4 regions of the Sporosarcina sp. P20a genome follow, and region 3 is predicted to be linked to each of the others. Evidence: riboswitches for the same ligand, from Rfam matches in the RefSeq annotation. Region 3 holds a riboswitch; each other region holds the start of a gene.

Region 1 (3,091 bases), on a different contig from region 3:
GGAATGGTGTGATGAGATACAGCCCATTAAAATACTGAGCTGCAGTATCAATCAATTCTTTTGCGATTTCAAGTCCTGTTTGAGTTGATCTTTCACGGTCTTCTCCACATTCACGCATCCTTTCCAACACATCTTCTGAAAGCTTGATGCCCGGCACTTCGTGATGTAGGAACTCTGCATTTCGTATATTTGTCAATGGCATGATACCGATGAAGATTGGTGTATCCAAGTGTTTTGTAGCTTCATATACATCGATAATCTTTTCTTTCGTGTAAACCGGTTGCGTGATGAAATAGTCTGCGCCCGCTTCAATTTTCTTCTCAAGTCGTTGTACAGCTCGATCGATTACACGAACGTTCGGATTGAAAGCTGCTGAAATAGAGAAGTTGGCCTTCTTGCGTAATGGCTTACCAGAGAATGAAATGCCTTCATTCAATTTCTTAATCAATTGCAATAACTCCATGCTGGACACATCGTAGACGCTTGTAGCGCCAGGGAAGTCTCCAACTTTTGTCGGATCGCCTGTTACGGCTAGAATATCGTGAATGCCTAATGCATCGAGTCCCATCAAATGTGATTGTAAGCCGATAAGATTATGATCACGGCACGTCAAATGTACAAGCGGGCGGATATTATGTTGCGTCTTAACGATCGAGCCCATTGCCATGTTGCTGATACGAGGGGAGGCAAGTGAATTATCTGCCATTGTTATAGCGTCAACGCCTGCGTCATATAACACATTTGCGCCCTTAATATACTCTTCTGTTTCCAAGTGGCGAGGTGTATCTAGCTCTACAATTACCGTTCGCTCTGTTTTGGCTTTTTCGTGAAGAGGTTGATGTTTTGTAGGTCCCGCTTCATGAATCACGATAGGCTTTGTCGGTTGCACGACTTTTTTTGTGATAGGTGCTAGTCGCGCTAACTGTGTTTTGGCTGCTTTAATATGCTTAGGTGTTGTTCCGCAACATCCACCGATCAACCGAACGCCTTGATCGCGTAGTAATACAGCAGCGCGTCCGAAGTATTCTGCTTCTGACTCATAGACTATACGTCCGTCTTCTACATCTAATAGACTGGCGTTTGGATATGCCGATAAAAATGCTTTTTCAGGTAATGTTACGTTATCAAATGCTTGAATCGTGTGGTAAGGGCCCAAGCGACAGTTAACGCCTACGATATCTGCTCCAAGCGATTCAAGTTGATGAAGTGCATCATTTAATGAAAGCCCGTTCTGTAATACGCCAGGATCATGCATAGACACTTGTGCGATCAATGGAACATCCGTGATTTTCTTTAACGTGGTAACTACAGATGATAACTCCTCGAAGTCGTAATATGTCTCTAGTAGAAGACCATCTGGATCACCTGCCAATAATGCATTGGCTTGTTCTAGTACGACTTTTTCTATTTCATCCAATGTAGCATCACTTTTACGAATTCCGCGCACGCCACCAATTGTTCCTAGAACAAATTGTCCCCCAGGTGCGGCTGCACGTTTTGCGATTTGAATGGCGGCCTTATTGAATTCCGTCACATGACTTTCTAAGCCGTAGCGAGCTAATTTATTCGCATTAGCGCTGTAAGTATTCGTCTGTATGATATCTGCACCGGCTGAGATGTAGTCTTGGTGAATTTGCTCTATAATTTCAGGCTTCTCTACGTTTAGTTCTTCATAGCAATAATCAATTCCGTAAGAATATAAAATCGTCCCCATTGCACCATCAGCCGTTAAGACGTTCGTTTGTAGTTTCTCTAGCAATGACATAACTCCATCTCCCCTTTGCTTTTTCTAATCAAAAAAAGCCTTCAAGTGTATTAGAAGGCTTTGTAATCTCAATGACTAGTTCCCTCTCATCTTTTCAGAGTGCCAATTTGACAGACTGCTGGAAGTAGCACCTTGCCAAAATGGCTGGTTGCTGAAGCGTCGTCGGGCCAGTCCCTCGGCTTCTCTTGATAAGATATGTTTCTTATTAAACTATTTAGATTATTCTAACCACATCATAGCGGCTTTGTTAGATATCGTCAAGTGAACGTTTGGTGAAGTTCATAGTGCAGGGTTAGTGCATAGAGAAATTGTGGTATATATGCTAAAATCAAAGAAACAACTCGAAAAGGTGAGGAATTATGCGATTCTTTAAATACTCATTTCCAATCGCTGTTCTTGTAGGTACACTTGCTTGGATCATGATAGGTAACAGTTATGAAGAAGTTGCTTATGATATGCGTGTGTACATTACAATTGCGGCTGCTATATTCAGTGGTTTAATCTCAAGCGTTTTATTCCGTAAAGAAAAAGAAGAACAGATTGATGAGAAGAAGTAGGCTGTCAGCATTTGTGCTGCAGTCTTTTTTTATTCACCTTTTAATGTTAACTTAAAAATAAATAGTGTTGACGTAAGATGAGTTAACCGTTATTATTTTTATGGTAACTAATATATAAAGAGGTGACATGATGGCAATAGCAACAGAGAGACGACCGGTAAGTAGGTTCAGTGCATTAACTATTGTATACAGCGGGATGTTCGCATCATTAATGATGATTGGAGCAAATATTACATCCTTCGTGCCATTTTTAGTAGTTGGTGGAGTACCAATTACATTGCAAACGTTTTTCGCGATCTTATCAGGACTATTACTTGGTAGCCGTCTAGGTGCGTTGTCTATGACGGTCTATATGTTAATAGGACTAGCAGGTGCACCGGTCTTCGCTAAATTTTCAGGCGGTTTCGGTCAAATCTTAAGTCCGACGTTTGGCTTTATTCTCACCTTTATTCTAATCGCTTATGTAGCGGGGAAAATTGTCGAGCGAAATCACACACTGCCTGCTTTTATCACCGCGGCACTAGTTGCTACGGCAATCAACTACATACTAGGTACGAGCTGGATGTATGTTGCGTACAAGATGTGGGCTGCTGCACCCGACGTGTTTACCTACAAAATTGCATGGTTATGGATGATGCCTCCGCTGCCAAAAGATCTAATTCTAGCTGTACTGTCAGGCATATTTGCGTTTAGAATGTCAAAACACTTGAAAGTGAGGCGTACACTATAATGAATTACCAAAAATTAGCTACCCAAGTGCTGGAAGGGC
Region 2 (3,091 bases), on a different contig from region 3:
TGCTATTTATTCCTGCGCTACTGGGTTTTGCTGCATTTACACCACATGAAGTTTCTGGGATTACTGCAGTTGAAGTGTTCTTTGCATCACTTTCAGGAGTTTTAGCGTATAGAAAGAGTAATCTGATCTTGAAACCACTCGTTCTCTACATGGGAATCAGTGTATTAGTCGGTAGTGTGATCGGCGGTGCCGGTTCTAGTATGCTAACAGAAGCTACTGTCAACGTCGTCTATGGTTTTCTAGCTGTTATGGCGGCAATTATGATGTTTATTCCGAAAAAAGGTCTCGACGATCAGCCGGTTGATGAGATTACATTCAATCGCTTCGTTGCTTCTAGTGCAGCCTTTATCGTCGGCTTGGCAGCTGGGATTGTCGGAGCTGGTGGTGCATTCATTTTGGTACCGATTATGCTCGTGATACTAAAAATTCCTACACGCGTTACGATCGCTACATCACTCGCGATTACGTTATTGTCATCAGTGGGCTCAGCATCAGGCAAGCTCTTAACAGGGCAAGTACCCTATGGACCAGCTCTCGTCATGATCGCCGCAAGCATCATCGCAGCTCCGATCGGTGTAAAAGTTAGCCGCAAAGTAAATACTAAAGTATTACAAAGCATTTTAGCCGCGCTAATCATAGCCTCCGCCGTGAAAATATGGTGGGACATATTCTAAATAAGCACAATCGCCAGTACATCGTTCACTGAACATGTCTCTGGCGATTTTTCAAATGGAGTCGCAAGTAAGAAACTTCATTAAACTCACTACGGTGCTTTCTTCACTCTTACTGTCAATTCATCATATTGAAAGTAATGCTAATTTCTAAACATTCTATTAAATCCTTGCAATAGACTAGGAATAGCCGTATACTATTTTTCAACGATGGAAAACGAATAGACACACTCTTATCAAGAGCGGCGGAGGGATTAGGCCCTGTGATGCCCGGCAACCGGCGGAAGCAAAGGTGCTACTTCCTACAAACTTTCGGTAGTTTGGAAGATAAGGGGGAATGAGCGAAAGCAGAGCCCTCTTCTTATTATGGAAGATGGGCTTTTTCTATATAAAAAGAGCGAATCACACGCCTACGTTTTCCTTGTCTAGTCCCAGAGAAAAGATATTCGGGGAGTTTCGGTGTTCCATCAATACATGAAAAAGGGGAATGGTTATGACGAATTTACAGCCAGAAACGATACTATTACACGGAGGGCAAAAACCGGATCCGGAAACAGGCTCACGGGCTTTACCGATTCATCGTACGACTTCTTATGTATTCAGAGACACGGAACACGCACAAAACCTATTTGGCTTAAAAGAAGCAGGTAATATTTATACAAGAATTACGAACCCGACAGTAGCAGTTTTCGAAGAACGTGTCGCACAGCTAGAAGGCGGAACAGCGGCAGTCGCGTTGGCTTCGGGAATGGCGGCCATCGCATTCTCTATTATGAATATTGCTGAAGCGGGCGATGAAATTGTTGCAGCAAGTAATCTTTACGGTGGTACATACAATTTATTCGCCGTAACATTACCGCGCTTCGGCATCAAAGTAAAGTTTGTGGATGCTTCGGATCCTAAGAACTTTGAAGCGGCCATTACAGATAAAACGAAAGCTTTGTTTGCAGAAACAATCGGTAACCCGAGTTTGCAAGTGCTTGACGTGGAAGCTGTTGCGAACATTGCACACGAAAATGGAATCCCATTGCTAGTAGACAACACATTCCCGTCTCCATATGGATCAAACCCCATCGAGTATGGTGCAGACGTAGTGATCCACTCAGCAACGAAATGGATTGGCGGACACGGTACGACTATCGGTGGTGTAGCAGTAGATGCAGGGACATTCGATTGGACACAAGGTAGATTCCCTGGCTTTACAGAGCCGGATGAATCGTATAATGGCTTACGTTACGGAATCGACACGGCAGCAGCGGCTTTCGCAACGAAATTGCGCGTGCAATTGCTAAGAGACTTCGGCCCATGCTTGTCGCCGGACAGTGCGTTCAACTTGTTGCAAGGTTTAGAGACACTTCATTTACGCGTGCCTCGCCACAATGAAAACGCGCAAAAGGTTGCGGCCTTCCTGCAAGAACATCCAGCTGTCGAATGGGTAACCTATACAGGTCTAGAAGATCATCCAACGGCGGAATTGGCCAATAAACATTTGAAAAACGGGTATGGATCAATAATCGTATTCGGTATCAAAGGTGGACGCGATGCAGGAAGACAAGTCATCGACAATGTAGAAATCTGGTCTCATGTAGCGAACGTGGGAGATGCAAAATCATTAATCATTCATCCGGCTTCTACTACTCACCAGCAGTTGTCCGTAGAAGACTTGAAGAATTCAGGCGTTAGCGAGGAGTTAATCCGCTTGTCTGTAGGGTTAGAGTCAGTAGACGATATTATCGCAGATTTGAAACAAGCAATCGAAAAAGCCTCGAACTAATAAAAAAATGAACACTACGCATGTGCGCAGTGTTCATTTTTTATTTTCGTTTTACTTTTTTTCGCTCTTCTTTTAAAGATTTGAATAGCGAGACGACCATCATGATCAGTATGATGGAGAATGGTAAGGCTGCTATGATGATGACGTTTTGAAGTGCATCCAAACCACCAACATATAATAGAATAATCGCGATGGAAGACTGAATGACACCCCAGACAACTTTTAAGTTATTAGGTGGAGTCAATGAACCATATGAAGACTGCATGCCGAGTACAAATGTAGCTGAATCCGCTGATGTAATGAAGAATGATGTAATCAGCAAAATAGCGACAACTGAAATGACGAATGACCAAGGCAATCCACTGAACATCTCAAAAATCGTCAACTCTGTTGCAGTTGAGGCTAGATCGATAATGCCTGCCTTTTGTGTTTCAATAGCTGTCGTACCAAATGCTGAGAACCAAATGGCACTCAATAAAGTCGGTACTACAAGCACACCGATCATGAATTCACGAATTGTTCTACCTTTTGAAACACGGGCAATGAACATGCCGACAAATGGTGACCACGCTATCCACCAAGACCAGTAGAATAGTGTCCAGTCATTCAACCATGAACGATTTTCAGGTGTAAGTGGTGCTGTACG
Region 3 (3,091 bases):
ACTTCTTCATATATTTTCTTCTGTTTAATTTGCTTATATTTCATGTTGCTCACTCCGTCCTATCACTTATCAAGCTCGATTTCTCCAGTTGTAGCAAGTTCCTTTTATGTTCCATACCATCACGATAGCCTGATAATCCTCCACTTTTTGCAACCACACGGTGACAAGGCACCGCGATCAATACCGGATTTTTACCTATTGCAGATGCTACAGCCCGAACAGAAGATACTTTCCCTATTTGTTCTGCAATTTCCGAATAAGTTACGATTTCACCATATGGTATTCGTTGTAGTGCTTCCCATACTTGCAGTTGAAAGTGTGTTCCCTTTAAATCAAGCGACAGCTCTGAAAAACCAGTAGCTTTCCCTGAAAGATACTCTTTGAACTGACTTGTATAGACTTCAAGCTTTGTTTCGTCTTTCTTTAATTCTTTATTATCAAATCGCTTAGTCCAATCCTTCATTTGTTCCAAACCTTTTTCGGCAAGTCCCACGTAGCAAAGTCCCTTTTCTGTAGCAGCTAGCGTCACTGTCCATTCGTCGAAATCAAATTGTGTCCAATAAACCAGTATGTCCACTCCCCTTTACCCGAATAATTTCAAGCCAACCGCACCGAGAATGATGAGAGATAAAAAGAAGAGACGTTTGACACTAGCAGATTCTTTGAAAATCAAAATCCCCATTAATACGGCTCCTGCTGCTCCTAACCCTGTCCATACCGCATAAGCTGTACTCATCTGAATTTCACGCATCGCAAGTGATAGAAAAACAAAGCCAAAACCAAATATCCCCACAATAAGTAACAATCTTTTAATTGAACGCTTCTGTAAATAATAATTAATACTTAACACACCGAAAATCTCCCCGAGACTCGCAATAGCCAAGTACACCCAAGCCATTGTCAGCTACCTCCTTCTGTGTTCACTTTTTCATCTGTAGTCAACTTAATGCCGACTACCCCAATGACGATTAATCCGATGAATGTCAGCGTAACCCATGTGAAGCCTACTTGAAAGATGAATATATCCACTAAAAGGATTGCAGCGGCACCTGATCCGGTAAAAACTGCGTATACCGTCCCGGAAGGTAATTTTTCACATGCTTTAATAATGAAATAAAAACTGAAAACAATTGCCACACCGGTTCCAGTCCATTGAATAACTGTTTCAGAGTAACGAAGACCGACTACCCAGAAAATCTCTATAATAGCCGCTAGCGCGACATAACCCCAAGCCAAAATAAAAATCTCCTTTCATCATGAAGAGTATCTATAAGTATAGCAAATCTTTTACTGGAACAAAAAATCATCGAATGACGATAAAAGGGAACTTGCATCTAGTATATCTGCATGATAGAATAAATCCGTCAACAGTTTTGCCTATATTGTGAATATTCTTATCGAGAGAGACGGAGGGATAGGCCCAGCGATGTCTCAGCAACCAGCCCCAGGCACGGTGCTAATTCCAAGGGTGACACCACCTTGAAGATGAGAATACTGTATACACTTGTATGTTCGAGGGCCTATTCGAAAAGAAGAGGTTCTTTTTTATTTTTCTGGGGGGGATGGATATTCATGACAAACAACGGATTAGAAACTAGATTAGTACAACTTGGAAACCATAGTGATGAGAAAACCGGAGCAGTAAATACGCCGATTTACTTGTCTACAGCATACCATCATGAAGGTCTGGGCAAATCTACTGGATATGATTACACACGTACAAAAAACCCTACGCGTTCTGTCTTAGAGGATGGAATTGCAAACTTGGAATCCGGTGATCAAGGATATGCGTGCAGTTCTGGAATGGCAGCCATTCAACTAATTTTATCATTATTTAAGACAGGTTCAGAACTATTAGCGCCTGAAGACTTATATGGCGGCACGTATCGCTTATTTAATCAATATGAAGAGACTTACAATGTGAAGACGCGATACTTATCGTTCGATGATGTTTCAGAAGTCGAGCAAGCGATTACTAATCGCACAAAAGCGATCTTCTTGGAAACACCCACCAATCCATTAATGCAAAACATAGCAATCAGTACGTATGCGGAATTGGCGAAAAAACATGGTTTATTGCTAATTGTCGACAATACGTTCTTAACACCCTATTTCCAGCGACCTATTGAAGAAGGTGCAGATATTGTCATTCATAGTGCAACGAAATATATCGGGGGACATAATGACGTACTAGCAGGTTTAGTCGTCGCAAAGGGTGAGGATTTATGCGAACGCCTATTTACTAACCATAATGCGATTGGAGCTACATTGTCTCCCCTTGACTCATGGCTTGTCGTTCGCGGTCTAAAAACATTGCACTTACGTATGAAACAACATGACGCGAATGCGAAAGCAATGGTATCTTATTTAGAACAAGAACCACTCATTGTCGATGTGCTCTACGCTGGTATTGGGGGTATGTTGTCATTCCGCGTACAGAATAGCGAGTGGGTGGGACCATTCCTTGAAAACATGAACCTTATTTCATTCGCTGAAAGTTTGGGTGGTGTGGAAAGCTTTATCACGTATCCGACTACACAGACACATATGGATATTCCATTGGAAGAACGTAATCGCCGTGGAGTGGACGACCGTCTGCTACGTTTCTCAGTTGGAGTCGAAGATGTAGACGATTTGATTGCTGATGTGAAACAAGCTCTTTATGCTGCAAAAGAAGTAGTCGGAGGCATAAAAGTTTAATAATAGTAAACAGTACAACTCGAACCGTCAGTTTAACTATGACAGTTCGAGTTTTTTATGTAGTCAAAGCAATGAAGCTAAATCTTTCAATAGTTAGACATTAAAGTATATAATAAAAAAGAACATACGAATATTATTGGAGGCGATATTGTTGAAACGTTTAGAAAATAAAGTAGCAGTTGTAACTGGCGCTGGTTCTGGGATTGGACGAGAAATTGCTGAGCTATATGCGCGTGAAGGTGCAAAGCTTATCATTGCAGATATGAATATGGAAGGTGCGGAAGAAACTGTCCAGACGATCAAAAGTGCTGGCGGTGAAGCGCTAGCAGTTAAAACCAACGTGACAGTTGAGGAAGATGTACAAAAAATGATTGATACAGCAGTTGAGCGA
Region 4 (3,091 bases), on a different contig from region 3:
CACAGTCTGAACTAGGGGATATCGTATTCGTTGAGCTTCCACAAGTTGGAGATCAATTGAAATCAGACGAGCCTTTCGGAAGTGTTGAATCAGTGAAAACTGTTTCTGAGTTGTATGCTCCACTAACTGGTAAAGTTGTAGAAGTGAACGAAAACCTTGAAGACAGCCCGGAATTGGTTAACGAATCTCCATACGAAGGTGCATGGATGGTAGTAGTCGAAATCGATAACAAAGCTGAATTAGATGAATTAATGACGGCTGAGCAGTACGAAGAAATGACAGCTGAATAATATTCTAAAAGAAAAGCGCTGGAACGTCCCAGTGCTTTTTTTACACGCTAGGAGGAAACAGGATGGACCCGAAAGTTCTCATTGTAGAAGGCGGTTCGGATCGTAAGCGGCTAGTGCCGATCCTTGCTGAGCCTGTAGAGATTCTTTGTACGAATGGCACCATCAGCGCGTACCATATTGAGGAACTGCTTGAACCGTATGAGCAGCAGGACCTGTTTGTTTTTATGGATGCGGACGCGTCAGGTGAGTCCATTCGTAAGCTGTTCAAACAACTGTATCCAGAAGCGAGACATTTATATACCGATCGTCTCTACCGCGAAGTAGAAACGACTCCCATTAAACTATTGGCTAGCATTTTAGCTGCCGCCAATTTTAAAGTACATTCCAAATACTTGGCAGGTGGACCACATGAATAATTGGACAATTGAAGACTGGCAACGCGCACAGGCGGCAGAGCAAGTAGCCGCTTTTTATTTATATACACCGATGTGTGGAACGTGTGCAGTCGCTTCAAAAATGCTCACGGTGATCGAGGCGATGCGCCCGAAACTACCGATTGGAAAGGCGGACTTAAATTACGTCCAAGACATCGCAATAGAATATGAGGTGGAAAGCGTTCCTTGTTTACTCATTCAACGCAAAGGACAGCCATTAGAAAAAATTTACGCCTTTCAATCCGTCCCGTATCTACTAGAGAAGCTCAGTTGACAAAAGAAATCAAAGTATGGTATAAGTAGTTAATCAATTGAATACGTAACTCTTATAAAGAGCGGTGGAGGGAAGTGCCCTATGAAGCCCGGCAACCGTCACATATGTGAAATGGTGCCAATTCACTCAAAGCCTAATGCTTTGATAGATGAGAGAAATGGTAACGTACATAACTATATACGTTCGGCCTTTCTGCTTGTCTGCAGGAAGGCTTTTTTTATTAACAAAAGCGGAAAGTACCATGTAGACTCGACAGGCGTTGGAGGACTTACCACTAAGGCGCAGTTTGCCTTTTTGGAAAGTCTGAAACGACCCGAGAGCCTGGCGCTTGCAGCTAGATGAAACAAAAGCGGAAGATGCCGTTTAGCTCCGACAGGCGTTGGAGAGCTTACAAGCAAGGCGCTTTTTGCCTTGAATGTAAGATCGAAACGACCCGAGGAGCTGGCATCTGAAGCTAGATGAAACAAAAGCGGAAAGCGTCGTGTAGCTTTCCGAAAACACAACAAAAAGACTTAATCAAGGTGGTGCGGAAAATGATTCAACTAACAAACGTTCATAAAAGATTCCAATTGAACCGTTCAGAAATTGTCGCGGTAGATGACGTGACATTAGCCATCGAAGAGGGAGAAATTTTCGGCGTCATCGGTTACAGTGGAGCAGGAAAAAGTACATTAATTCGACTATTGAATGGTCTTGAAACACCTACGTCCGGCAGTATTATGATTCACGGACAAGAAATGACGACATTAAAAGGTTCTGGCCTTCGAGATGCACGTCAGAAGATCAGTATGATCTTCCAGCACTTTAACTTACTGTGGTCAAGAACGGTAGAAGAAAATATTATGTTTCCTCTTGAAATTGCTGGCGTGAAGAAATCGGCACGAAAGCAAAAAGTGAAGGAATTGATTGATCTCGTTGGACTGACGGGCCGTGAACAGGCGTATCCATCGCAATTATCAGGTGGTCAGAAGCAACGTGTCGGCATTGCACGAGCGCTTGCGAATGATCCGGAAGTATTGCTTTGTGATGAAGCAACGTCCGCACTAGATCCTGAAACGACGAATGCAATACTAGATTTATTGACGGAAATTAATGAACGTCTTGGATTAACGATCGTTTTGATTACGCATGAAATGCACGTCATCCGCAAAATCTGTCATCGCGTAGCGGTCATGGAGGCGGGTAAAGTGGTAGAGGCGGGTAATGTACTGGATGTTTTCCAATCCCCACAAGCGGATATTACGAAGCGTTTCATCTCGCAGGTAACAGATACCGGCGATACGGACGCAGCGATGGCGCATTTACAGGAAGAGTCACCGCACGGCAAGTTGATCAAGCTAGCTTTCATTGGCGAACGTACAGAGCAGCCGGTACTTGCTGAATTGATTCGTAAATTCCCAATCGACGTCAACATCGTGCAAGGAAATATTTCGACGACACGTGACGGCGCATACGGTACACTCGTCTTGCAACTAGTAGGGGACGTGGTAATTATTGAGGAAGCTATTGCTTTCCTTGATGCCAATGAAGTGAAGACGGAGGTGCTGGTCCATGATTGAGCAATGGTTCCCGAACGTTAACTGGGATAAAATGTGGCAAGCAACGGGCGAGACGCTTTATATGTCTGCTTACTCAACAGTCTTCACGTTTGTTTTTGGTATTGGACTCGGTCTGTTATTGTTTTTAACAACTCCTGGTCAGTTATGGGCGAATAAAATCACGAATGTCTTTACGGGAGCATTCGTAAATATATTCCGATCGATTCCGTTTATCATTTTGATCATTTTATTGTTGCCTCTGACTAATTTATTAATAGGAAGTATGCGTGGACCGAATGCCGCATTGCCTGCGTTAATTATTGGTGCAGCTCCGTTTTACGGACGCATGGTATTAATTGCATTGCAGGAAATCGATAAAGGGGTTATCGAAGCAGCACGTTCCATGGGTGCCAAAACGTCTACGATCATTTTCAAAGTATTGTTGCCAGAATCAATGCCTGCACTCGTGTCAGGGATTACGGTGACGTCGATTGCGCTTGTTGGCTACACAGCGATGGCAGGGGTAATCGGTGCTGGAGGACTCGGTACGCTCGC

The links. Region 3 has a riboswitch for S-adenosylmethionine ahead of CSV72_RS06915 (methionine biosynthesis PLP-dependent protein). Riboswitches for the same ligand answer to the same signal wherever they lie in the genome.
Region 1: another riboswitch for S-adenosylmethionine. It lies ahead of CSV72_RS10690 (bifunctional homocysteine S-methyltransferase/methylenetetrahydrofolate reductase); the one in region 3 lies ahead of CSV72_RS06915 (methionine biosynthesis PLP-dependent protein).
Region 2: another riboswitch for S-adenosylmethionine. It lies ahead of CSV72_RS05885 (O-acetylhomoserine aminocarboxypropyltransferase/cysteine synthase family protein); the one in region 3 lies ahead of CSV72_RS06915 (methionine biosynthesis PLP-dependent protein).
Region 4: another riboswitch for S-adenosylmethionine. It lies ahead of CSV72_RS12655 (methionine ABC transporter ATP-binding protein); the one in region 3 lies ahead of CSV72_RS06915 (methionine biosynthesis PLP-dependent protein).

The regions. Positions count from the first base shown of each region.
Region 1 covers NZ_PDYT01000012.1:20,347-23,437, forward strand. The annotation lists gene CSV72_RS10690 (bifunctional homocysteine S-methyltransferase/methylenetetrahydrofolate reductase) at 1-1,765, opposite strand, end outside; SAM riboswitch class I at 1,849-1,960, opposite strand; gene CSV72_RS10695 (hypothetical protein) at 2,125-2,322, shown strand; gene CSV72_RS10700 (biotin transporter BioY) at 2,450-3,052, shown strand; gene bioB (biotin synthase BioB) at 3,052-3,091, shown strand, end outside.
Region 2 covers NZ_PDYT01000003.1:64,044-67,134, reverse strand. The annotation lists gene CSV72_RS05890 (sulfite exporter TauE/SafE family protein) at 1-674, shown strand, start outside; SAM riboswitch class I at 902-1,005, shown strand; gene CSV72_RS05885 (O-acetylhomoserine aminocarboxypropyltransferase/cysteine synthase family protein) at 1,165-2,445, shown strand; gene CSV72_RS05880 (glycine betaine uptake BCCT transporter) at 2,486-3,091, opposite strand, start outside.
Region 3 covers NZ_PDYT01000004.1:113,959-117,049, reverse strand. The annotation lists gene CSV72_RS06935 (FadR/GntR family transcriptional regulator) at 1-44, opposite strand, end outside; gene CSV72_RS06930 (methylated-DNA--[protein]-cysteine S-methyltransferase) at 50-577, opposite strand; gene CSV72_RS06925 (DMT family transporter) at 584-898, opposite strand; gene CSV72_RS06920 (DMT family transporter) at 901-1,236, opposite strand; SAM riboswitch class I at 1,392-1,492, shown strand; gene CSV72_RS06915 (methionine biosynthesis PLP-dependent protein) at 1,573-2,700, shown strand; gene CSV72_RS06910 (glucose 1-dehydrogenase) at 2,852-3,091, shown strand, end outside.
Region 4 covers NZ_PDYT01000018.1:829-3,919, forward strand. The annotation lists gene gcvH (glycine cleavage system protein GcvH) at 1-290, shown strand, start outside; gene CSV72_RS12645 (toprim domain-containing protein) at 353-706, shown strand; gene CSV72_RS12650 (thioredoxin family protein) at 699-998, shown strand; SAM riboswitch class I at 1,048-1,153, shown strand; gene CSV72_RS12655 (methionine ABC transporter ATP-binding protein) at 1,532-2,557, shown strand; gene CSV72_RS12660 (methionine ABC transporter permease) at 2,550-3,091, shown strand, end outside.